2 regions of the Mesorhizobium sp. M0119 genome follow, and region 2 is predicted to be linked to the other one. Evidence: riboswitches for the same ligand, from Rfam matches in the RefSeq annotation. Region 2 holds a riboswitch; the other holds the start of a gene.
What was found. Region 2 has a riboswitch for S-adenosylmethionine ahead of NKJ40_RS04175 (O-succinylhomoserine sulfhydrylase). Riboswitches for the same ligand answer to the same signal wherever they lie in the genome.
Positions count from the first base shown of each region.

Region 1: it holds a riboswitch for S-adenosylmethionine, as region 2 does, so the genes downstream of both, metX (homoserine O-acetyltransferase MetX) here and NKJ40_RS04175 (O-succinylhomoserine sulfhydrylase) in region 2, are expected to answer to the same signal.

Region 1 covers NZ_JAMYTU010000022.1:10,184-14,391, reverse strand. Annotated here, with positions in the region: gene NKJ40_RS20170 (prephenate/arogenate dehydrogenase family protein) at 1-778, opposite strand, end outside; gene hisC (histidinol-phosphate transaminase) at 785-1,894, opposite strand; SAM riboswitch at 2,033-2,110, shown strand; gene metX (homoserine O-acetyltransferase MetX) at 2,204-3,373, shown strand; gene metW (methionine biosynthesis protein MetW) at 3,489-4,103, shown strand.
Region 2 covers NZ_JAMYTU010000003.1:108,097-112,304, reverse strand. Annotated here, with positions in the region: gene araD1 (AraD1 family protein) at 106-1,098, shown strand; gene NKJ40_RS04180 (2'-deoxycytidine 5'-triphosphate deaminase) at 1,128-2,222, opposite strand; SAM riboswitch at 2,358-2,435, shown strand; gene NKJ40_RS04175 (O-succinylhomoserine sulfhydrylase) at 2,505-3,695, shown strand; partial or broken gene NKJ40_RS04170 (glycosyltransferase) at 3,732-4,208, opposite strand, start outside.

The sequences.
Region 1 (4,208 bases), on a different contig from region 2:
ACAGATCCTCGGAAAACCGCGCCAGCATTTCGAGAATGGCGTCCTTGTTGTGCAGGCAGACGTCGCGCCACATGGTCGGGTCGGACGCCGCGAGACGGGTGAAGTCGCGAAAGCCGGAAGCCGAGTATTTGATGACCTCGGACTTGGTCACCGACTCCAGATCGTCGGCGGTACCGACGATGTTGTAGGCGATGATGTGCGGCAGGTGCGAAACGATGGCCAGCGTCATGTCGTGATGCTGCGGGTCCATCGTGTCGATGTTGGAGCCGCTGCGGCGCCAGAATTCCGAGAGCTTTTCCAGTGCCGCGGGATCGGTGCCGGGTAGCGGCGTGAAGATGCACCAGCGGTTCTCGAACAGTTCGGCAAAACCGGCATCCGGTCCCGATTTTTCGGTGCCGGCCAAAGGATGGCCGGGGATGAAGTGCACGCCATCAGGGACATGCGGCTGCATCTGCGCGATGACCGACGCCTTGGTCGAGCCGACATCGGTGAGGATGGCGCCCTTCTTCAGCGCCGGTGCGATCTCCGCGGCGACGGTACCCGAAGAGCCGACCGGCACCGAAACGACGACCAGATCGGCGTCGCGAACCGCTTCTTTTGCGTCCGTCGTGTAGATGTCGCCGAGGCCGAGTTGCCTCGCGCGTGCCAACGTCGCTTCGCTGCGCGTCGAAATCGCGACTTGGCCGGCGAGCCCCTCGCGGCGGATGACGCGGGCCAGCGACGAGCCGATCAGGCCGATGCCGACCAGCGCGATCTTTTCGAACATAGGTGAGGTCATGGTATTCTAGCTTTTCAGGAATGTCGCGAGTGCTGCGACAACGCCGCGATTGGCCTCTTCGGTGCCGATGCTCATGCGCAGCGCGTTGGGAAAACCGTAGCCGGAAACGCGCCGCAATATGTAGCCGCGCCGGCTGAGGTAGTCGTCGGCCGCCGCCGCCGAATGCTTTTTGTCCTCGGGAAAGTGGATGAGGATGAAATTGCCGACGCTCGGCGTCACCCGCAGCCCAAGCCCGCTTAATTGCTCGCTCAGCCAAGCCAGCCAGGTCGCGTTATGCGCGACGCTGCGTTCGATGTGGGCGCGGTCGCGGATCGCCGCGATGCCGGCTTCGATCGCCGTCGCATTGACGTTGAAGGGTCCCCGCACGCGGTTGATCGCGTCGATGACGTGCATTGGCGCATACATCCAGCCGATCCGCGCCCCGCCCAGGCCCAATTTGGAGAAAGTGCGGGTCATGACCGCGTTTTCCGCGCTGCCCACCAACTCGACGCCGGCTTCATAGTCGTTGCGCCGGACATATTCGGCGTAAGCTGCATCCAGCACCAGAAGCACGTTTCGCGGCAGGCCGGCATGCAGGCGGCGCACCTCCTGGAACGGCACGTAGGTGCCGGTTGGATTGTTTGGATTGGCAAGGAAGATGACCCTGGTGCGCGGCGTCACCGCGGCGAGGATCGCATCGATATCGGCGCGTTCATCGGTCTCCTTGACCGTTACCGGGACGGCACCGGCCGACTGTATGTAGATCTTGTAGACCATGAAGCCGTGTTCGGTGATGATGGCTTCGTCGCCGGGCGCGAGGTAGGTCTGCGCCAGCAGGCCCAGAATCTCGTCGGAGCCGTTGGAGCAGACGATGTTCGCCGGGTTGAGCCCGTGCACCTCGGCGATCGCTTCCCTCAGGCGCCTGGCGCTGCCGTCGGGATAGACCGCGAGCTTGTCGGCGACCGCGCGCGCGGCCTCTATCGCCTTTGGCGAAGGACCGAGCGGGTTCTCGTTCGCCGACAATTTATGGACCTTGGCGACACCTTCAGGCGCCGCGCTCTTGCCGGGCACATAGGCTTCGATGTCCATGATGCCGGCGCGGGGCCTTGGACGTGTCTGATCCGGTGTCTGGCTCATTCCATGAAATCCGTCGAGAGTGCCTCCATCCGGAGGCCGCAGCGGAAATACAAGCCGTGGCCCGGAATGTCGAGGGGCGGCAATTCGGGATCAAGAACTTGCCGTTGACGAAGCCATGCGTCAGTCCTAGAAGAGCAGCGAAAGTTCCGTGGTGATTTGGCCGGTCGGCTTGCAGCCACGTTAAACAACTTGCTAAAGGGCCGTTTGCATCTTGTAACCGGCTTTGCGAAGGCATGGCCGGTTTTTTGTTGCCCTGACTGGCTGTTGCCCAGACTGGTGGACAACTGAAGGCCGGGCAAGGAGATGTGAATGGTCGCTTTGCGCGCGCGAAAAACCAACAACGAGGCCGACCAGCCGTCGAGCCCGGTGTTGCGTTTCGGCGCCGACAAGCCGCTCAAGCTCGACGCCGGTACGCTGCTGTCGCCGTTCCAGATCGCCTACCAGACCTATGGCACGCTCAACGATGCGCGCTCCAACGCCATCCTCGTCTGCCATGCGCTGACCGGCGACCAGCACGTCGCCAACACCAATCCCGTGACCGGCAAGCCGGGCTGGTGGGAAGTGCTGATCGGCCCCGGCAAGATCATCGATACCGACCGTTTCTTCGTAATCTCGTCAAACGTCATCGGCGGCTGTCTCGGCTCCACCGGCCCCGCCTCGACAAATCCCGCCACCGCCAAGCCTTATGGGCTCGACCTGCCGATCATCACCATCCGCGACATGGTGCGGGCGCAACTGATGCTGGTCGAGCATTTCGGCATCGAACAGCTGTTCAGCGTGCTTGGCGGCTCGATGGGCGGCATGCAGGTGCTGCAATGGGCCTCCAGCTATCCCGAGCGCGTCTTCTCGGCGCTGCCGATCGCCACCGGCGCCCGCCATTCTTCGCAGAACATCGCTTTCCACGAGGTCGGCAGGCAGGCGGTGATGGCCGACCCCGACTGGCATGGCGGCAAGTATTTCGAGCATGGCAAGCGGCCGGAAAAAGGGCTGGCGGTGGCGCGCATGGCCGCCCACATCACCTATCTGTCGGAAGCAGCGCTGCACCGCAAGTTCGGCCGCAACCTGCAGGACCGCGAAGCCCTGACCTTCGGTTTCGATGCCGACTTCCAGATCGAGAGCTATCTGCGCCATCAGGGCATGACCTTCGTCGACCGCTTCGATGCCAACTCCTATCTCTACATGACCCGGGCGATGGACTATTTCGATCTCGCCGCCGACCATGGCGGCCGGCTGGCCGATGCCTTCGCCGGCACCAAGACGCGCTTCTGCCTGGTTTCGTTCACCAGCGACTGGCTGTTCCCGACCGAGGAGAGCCGCTCGGTCGTGCATGCGCTGAACGCGGCCGGCGCCTCGGTCTCGTTCGTCGAGATCGAGACCGACCGCGGCCACGACGCCTTCCTGCTCGACGAGCCGGAACTGTTCGCCGCCATCAGAGGCTTCATCGCCTCGGCCGCGCGGGCGAGAGGGCTCGGCGCATGACCCCGAAAAGTTGCAGGCTGTTCGGATCAGGACCATGCGCCAGGCATCAGCGCATGACCCCGACAAGTGGCAGACTTTTCGGATCAGGATCATGCGCCAGGCAGGAGCCGAACGCATGAGCGTCAACCGCGCCCAGCGCGTCGACCTCGAAGTCGTCGCCGATCTCATCCCGCCGCAGTCGCGGGTGCTGGACGTCGGTTCCGGCGACGGCCTGCTGCTCGAATTGCTGCAGGAGACCAAGAAGGTCGATGGCCGCGGGCTGGAGCTGTCGCAGCGCGGCGTCAACGAATGCGTGTCGCGCGGCCTGTCGGTCATCCAGGGCGATGCCGACAAGGATCTCCAATTCTATCCCGATAAGGGCTTCGACTTTGTCGTCTTGTCGCAGACCTTGCAGGCGACCCGCAATCCGAAGCTGGTGCTCGACGAACTGCTCAGGATCGGCAACCGCGCCATCGTCTCATTCCCGAATTTCGGCCACTGGCGGGTGCGCTTTTCGCTGCTCTTCAACGGCCGCATGCCGGTGACCAGGGACCTGCCCTATTCCTGGTACGACACCCCCAACATCCATTTCTGCACCATTCGCGACTTCGTCAATCTGTGCGACGAGCTTGGCGCGACGGTGGAAAAGGCAACCGCGCTCGACGCCAACGGCCAGCGGATCGGCTTCTCCATGCCGTGGTGGTTCTGGAATTTTTTCGGCCAGCAGGCGGTATTTCTGCTGAAACGATAGGTTTGACAGGCAGAAGCAACGATCCCCCATCTGCGCAAGAAACCATATTTTCAATTTCCCATCCAAAGAAGTTGCCCGGCAGTTTTTGTTGCTTTAACAGGGTCT
Region 2 (4,208 bases):
CAATCCGGACGAAGAATTTCAACCGAGGCGCGGACAGGGTCCGGGCCGCGCAGGGCAGGGTTTGCCGAGAAAGGCAGGCCAGCCCGCAATTCAGAGAGGGTTACCATGCTGATCTCACAGATCCTCGACGACGCCGACACGATCCGCGTCGTTGCCCGCAACGGCGGCAAGACCCGCGTCATCAACGGCGCCCGCAGCGTCTATTCGCTGGCGATGGAGGCCGCGCGCACCGGCAGCGGGCTTGTCGCCCTGATCGAGCGCAAGGGCTTTGGCGAAACCGTCGATCTCGACGCAGCCTACAAGAAGGGGCGGCTGCTGTCGCCGATCAACCATCCCGATCCGGCGCATCTCCATCTCACCGGCACCGGGCTGACGCATCTCGGCTCCGCCGCGACCCGCGATTCCATGCATAAGAAGCTCAGCACGGACGGCGAGGAACAGCTGACCGATTCCATGAAGATGTTCCGCATGGGGCTTGAGGGCGGCAAGCCGGCGAAGGGCCAGACGGGCGTGCAGCCGGAATGGTTCTACAAGGGCAACGGCACCATGGCAGTGGCGCCCGGGGCGGCGCTTATGTCGCCGGCCTTCGCCCAGGATGCCGGCGAGGAGCCGGAAATCGCCGGTATCTATGTGATCGGCGACGACGGCGCCCCGTTCCGCGTCGGCTTCACGCTGTCGAACGAGTTTTCCGACCACGTCACCGAGCGCGTGAACTATCTCTTCCTTGCCCATTCCAAGCTGCGCAACGCTTCGTTCGGGCCGGAGATCCTGATCGGCGATCTGCCGTCCGATATCCGCGGCGCTTCACGCATCCTGCGCGACGGCAAGCTGCTTTGGGAAAAGCCGTTCCTGTCGGGCGAGGCGAACATGTCGCACACCATTGGCAATCTCGAGCATCACCACTTCAAATACTCGGCCTTCCGACAGCCGGGCGACGTGCATGTGCACATGTTCGGCACGGCGACGCTGTCCTTCGCCGACGGCATCAGGACCGAGGCCGGTGACGTATTCGAAATCGAGGCGCAGGATTTCGGCCTGCCTCTGCGCAACCCGCTCGAAATCGAGCAGCCGGTGAAGGTCGCCGTGAAGGCGCTTTGAGGCGGCATAGCCCGCAAGTAAGAGGAAGATCAGCGCGCGGCGCGGAAATGCTTGGATAGTTTCAGGCCCTGCGCCTGATAGTTCGAGCCGAGATCGGTGCCGTAGAGCGCTTGCGGCCGTTTTAGCATGTGCTCGTAGACTAGCCGTCCGACGATCTGGCCGTGGTCGAGGATGAACGGCACTTCATGGCTGCGTACCTCGAGCACCGCCCGGCTGCCGGTGCCGCCCGACGCCGAATGGCCGAAACCCGGGTCGAAGAAACCGGCATAATGGACGCGGAACTCGCCGACCAGCGGATCGAAGGGCGTCATTTCGGCGGCGTAGAGCGGCGGCACATGCACCGCCTCGCGCGACACCAGAATATAGAATTCGTCCGGATCGAGCACCAGCTCGCCGGCGCCGCTCTTGTAGAGCGGCTCCCAGAAATCGACGACATCCTGCGCGGCGCGCTTGTCGACGTCGACCAGGCCGGTGTGGTGCTTGCCGCGATAGCCGACCAGCCCATCCTTGTCGCCGTCGAGGTCGATCGACAGCGCGATGCCGCCGCCTGAGATGTTGGGCGGTTCGGTGGCGACCAGCATCTCGGCGCGATGCAGGTCGTGCAGCTCGCTTTCCGACAACAGCGCATTGCCGGTGCGGAACCTGATCTGCGACAGCCGCGAGCCGGTCCGCACCACAATCGGGAAAGTGCGCGGGCTGACCTCCAGATAGAGCGGGCCTTCATAGCCGGCGGCGATCTTGTCGAACTCGTGGCCACGGTCGGTCATCACCCGGGTAAAGATATCAAGCCGTCCGGTCGAGCTTTTCGGGTTGGCCGAAGCCGAAATATGCGCGGGCAGCGCCAGGCTTTCGAGCAGCGGCACGATGTAGACGCAGCCGGTTTCCAGCACGGCACCTTCGGCGAGGTTGACCTCGTGCAGCTTCAGCCGGTCGAGCTTATCGACAACCCTGTGGTCCGGGCCGGGCAAGAAGGAAGCACGCACCCGCCAGGCCTTGTCGCCGAGCCTGAGGTCAAGGCTGGCCGGCTGGATCTGATCGGCATCGAGCGTGCGCGGCGATTTCAGCGCGCCCGACTGGAACAGCGCGGAAATATCCTGATCGGGAAGAATGCCTGTCTGCCGCAAGGGTCTGGCTCCGTTCGAACGCCGGGCGAGGTCTTGTTCTGTCGCAGGTCCGACCGTGGACGCCTTTGGCACCTGCTTGGTACAACCCTCTTAATCATGCCGGCAATTGACGCAAGCGTGGCGCGGGTCTAAAGCTCGTTATCCCGTGGTGATTTGGCCGGTCGGCTTGCAGCCACGTTAAACAAGTCGCTAAAGGACCGTCGGGCCGCAAGGCCATATGGACCGGTTGCGACTTTCGCGACCGGTTTTTTTTGTTTGGACCAATTTTGGTGTTTGGATAGAATGATGACCAAGAAGCGCGACTGGAAGCCTCAGACCGCACTCGTGCATGCCGGGACGCTGCGTTCCGGCTTCGGCGAGACCTCCGAGGCTATGTATCTCACCCAAGGCTATGTCTACGAGACGGCGCAAGCGGCGGAAGCCCGCTTCAAGGGTGAGGAGCCGGGCTTCATCTATTCGCGCTATGCCAACCCGACCGTCGACATGTTTGAAAAACGCATGTGCGCGCTGGAAGGCGCCGAGGACGCGCGCGCCACGGCATCCGGCATGGCGGCGGTGACGGCAGCACTGCTGTGCAGCGCCAAGGCGGGCGACCATATCGTCGCGGCGCGCGCGCTGTTCGGCTCCTGCCGCTGGGTGGTCGAGACGCTGGCACCGAAATACGGCATCGAGGCAACGCTGGTGGACGGCACCGACATCGCCAATTGGGAAAAAGCGGTTAGGCCCAATACCAAACTGTTCTTCCTGGAAAGCCCGACCAATCCGACGCTGGAGGTGGTCGACATCGCCGCCGTCGCGGCACTTGCCAATTCGATCAGCGCCAGGCTGATCGTCGACAACGTCTTCGCCACGCCCTTGCAGCAGAAACCCTTGCGGCTCGGCGCTCACATCGTCGTCTATTCGGCCACGAAGCATATTGACGGCCAGGGGCGCTGTCTTGGCGGCATCGTTCTGTCGGACAAGAAGTGGATCGACGAAAACTTGCATGACTATTTCCGTCACACCGGCCCCAGCCTCTCGCCTTTCAATGCCTGGACGCTGCTGAAAGGCCTGGAGACGCTGCCGATGCGCGTACGCCAGCAGACGGAAAGTGCCGGCCGCATCGCGGATTTCCTCGCCGAGCGCCCGCAAGTCGCCCGCGTCATCTATCCCGGCCGCGCCGACCACCCGCAAGCGGCCGTGGTCAAGAAGCAGATGTCGGGCGGCTCGACGCTGATCTGCCTGGATGTGAAGGGCGGCAAGCAGGCGGCCTTTGCTTTCCAGAACGCACTCGACATCGTGCTGATTTCCAACAATCTTGGTGATGCCAAGAGCCTGATCACCCATCCAGCGACGACGACGCACAAGAACTTGACCGATGAAGCACGTGCCGAACTCGGCATCGGACCCGGAACGCTCAGGCTTTCCGTCGGCCTGGAGGACACCGACGACCTGCTCGAAGATATCGAGCAAGCGCTGAGAGCTGCCGGATAAGGGCTGGCCGAACAGAGGCGAGCGGGGACGCGCTGATCAGGCGCCGGACGGGGTCTCTTCCAGCTCCGCGACGGCCTTGGTCTGGATAGTCATCACGTTGCCGCGCCAGTCGACGGCGCCGCTCAGCCATCCGCGCGCCCAAATGGCGGGAAGCATCAGGTCTCGCGCCATCATCGCCGGGATAGTGCGCGGCGACAGGTGCCATCCCTTGGCCGAGGCCAAGACGCATTCCGGCAGGTAGGCCGCGACCAGCACGGCGATGGCGGTTGCCGGCCGGGTGCCGCCGGCGGCCGCCGCCGCGGGCCGCCCCCGCCCCCCCCGGGGGCGGCGCCGCGCGCACCTGATTGGGGGGGCAAACCACCCCCCAACGGGCCCCGGGCCCCCCCGGCGCCCAGCGCGCCTGCCGCGACCAGATCTCGCCAAGCGTGCGCCGGCCGAGCGGCTGTTCGAAGGGCGAAGCGACAAGATTGACCCGCAGTCCGAGCCGGTTGACCAGCTTGGTCGCGGCGGCGT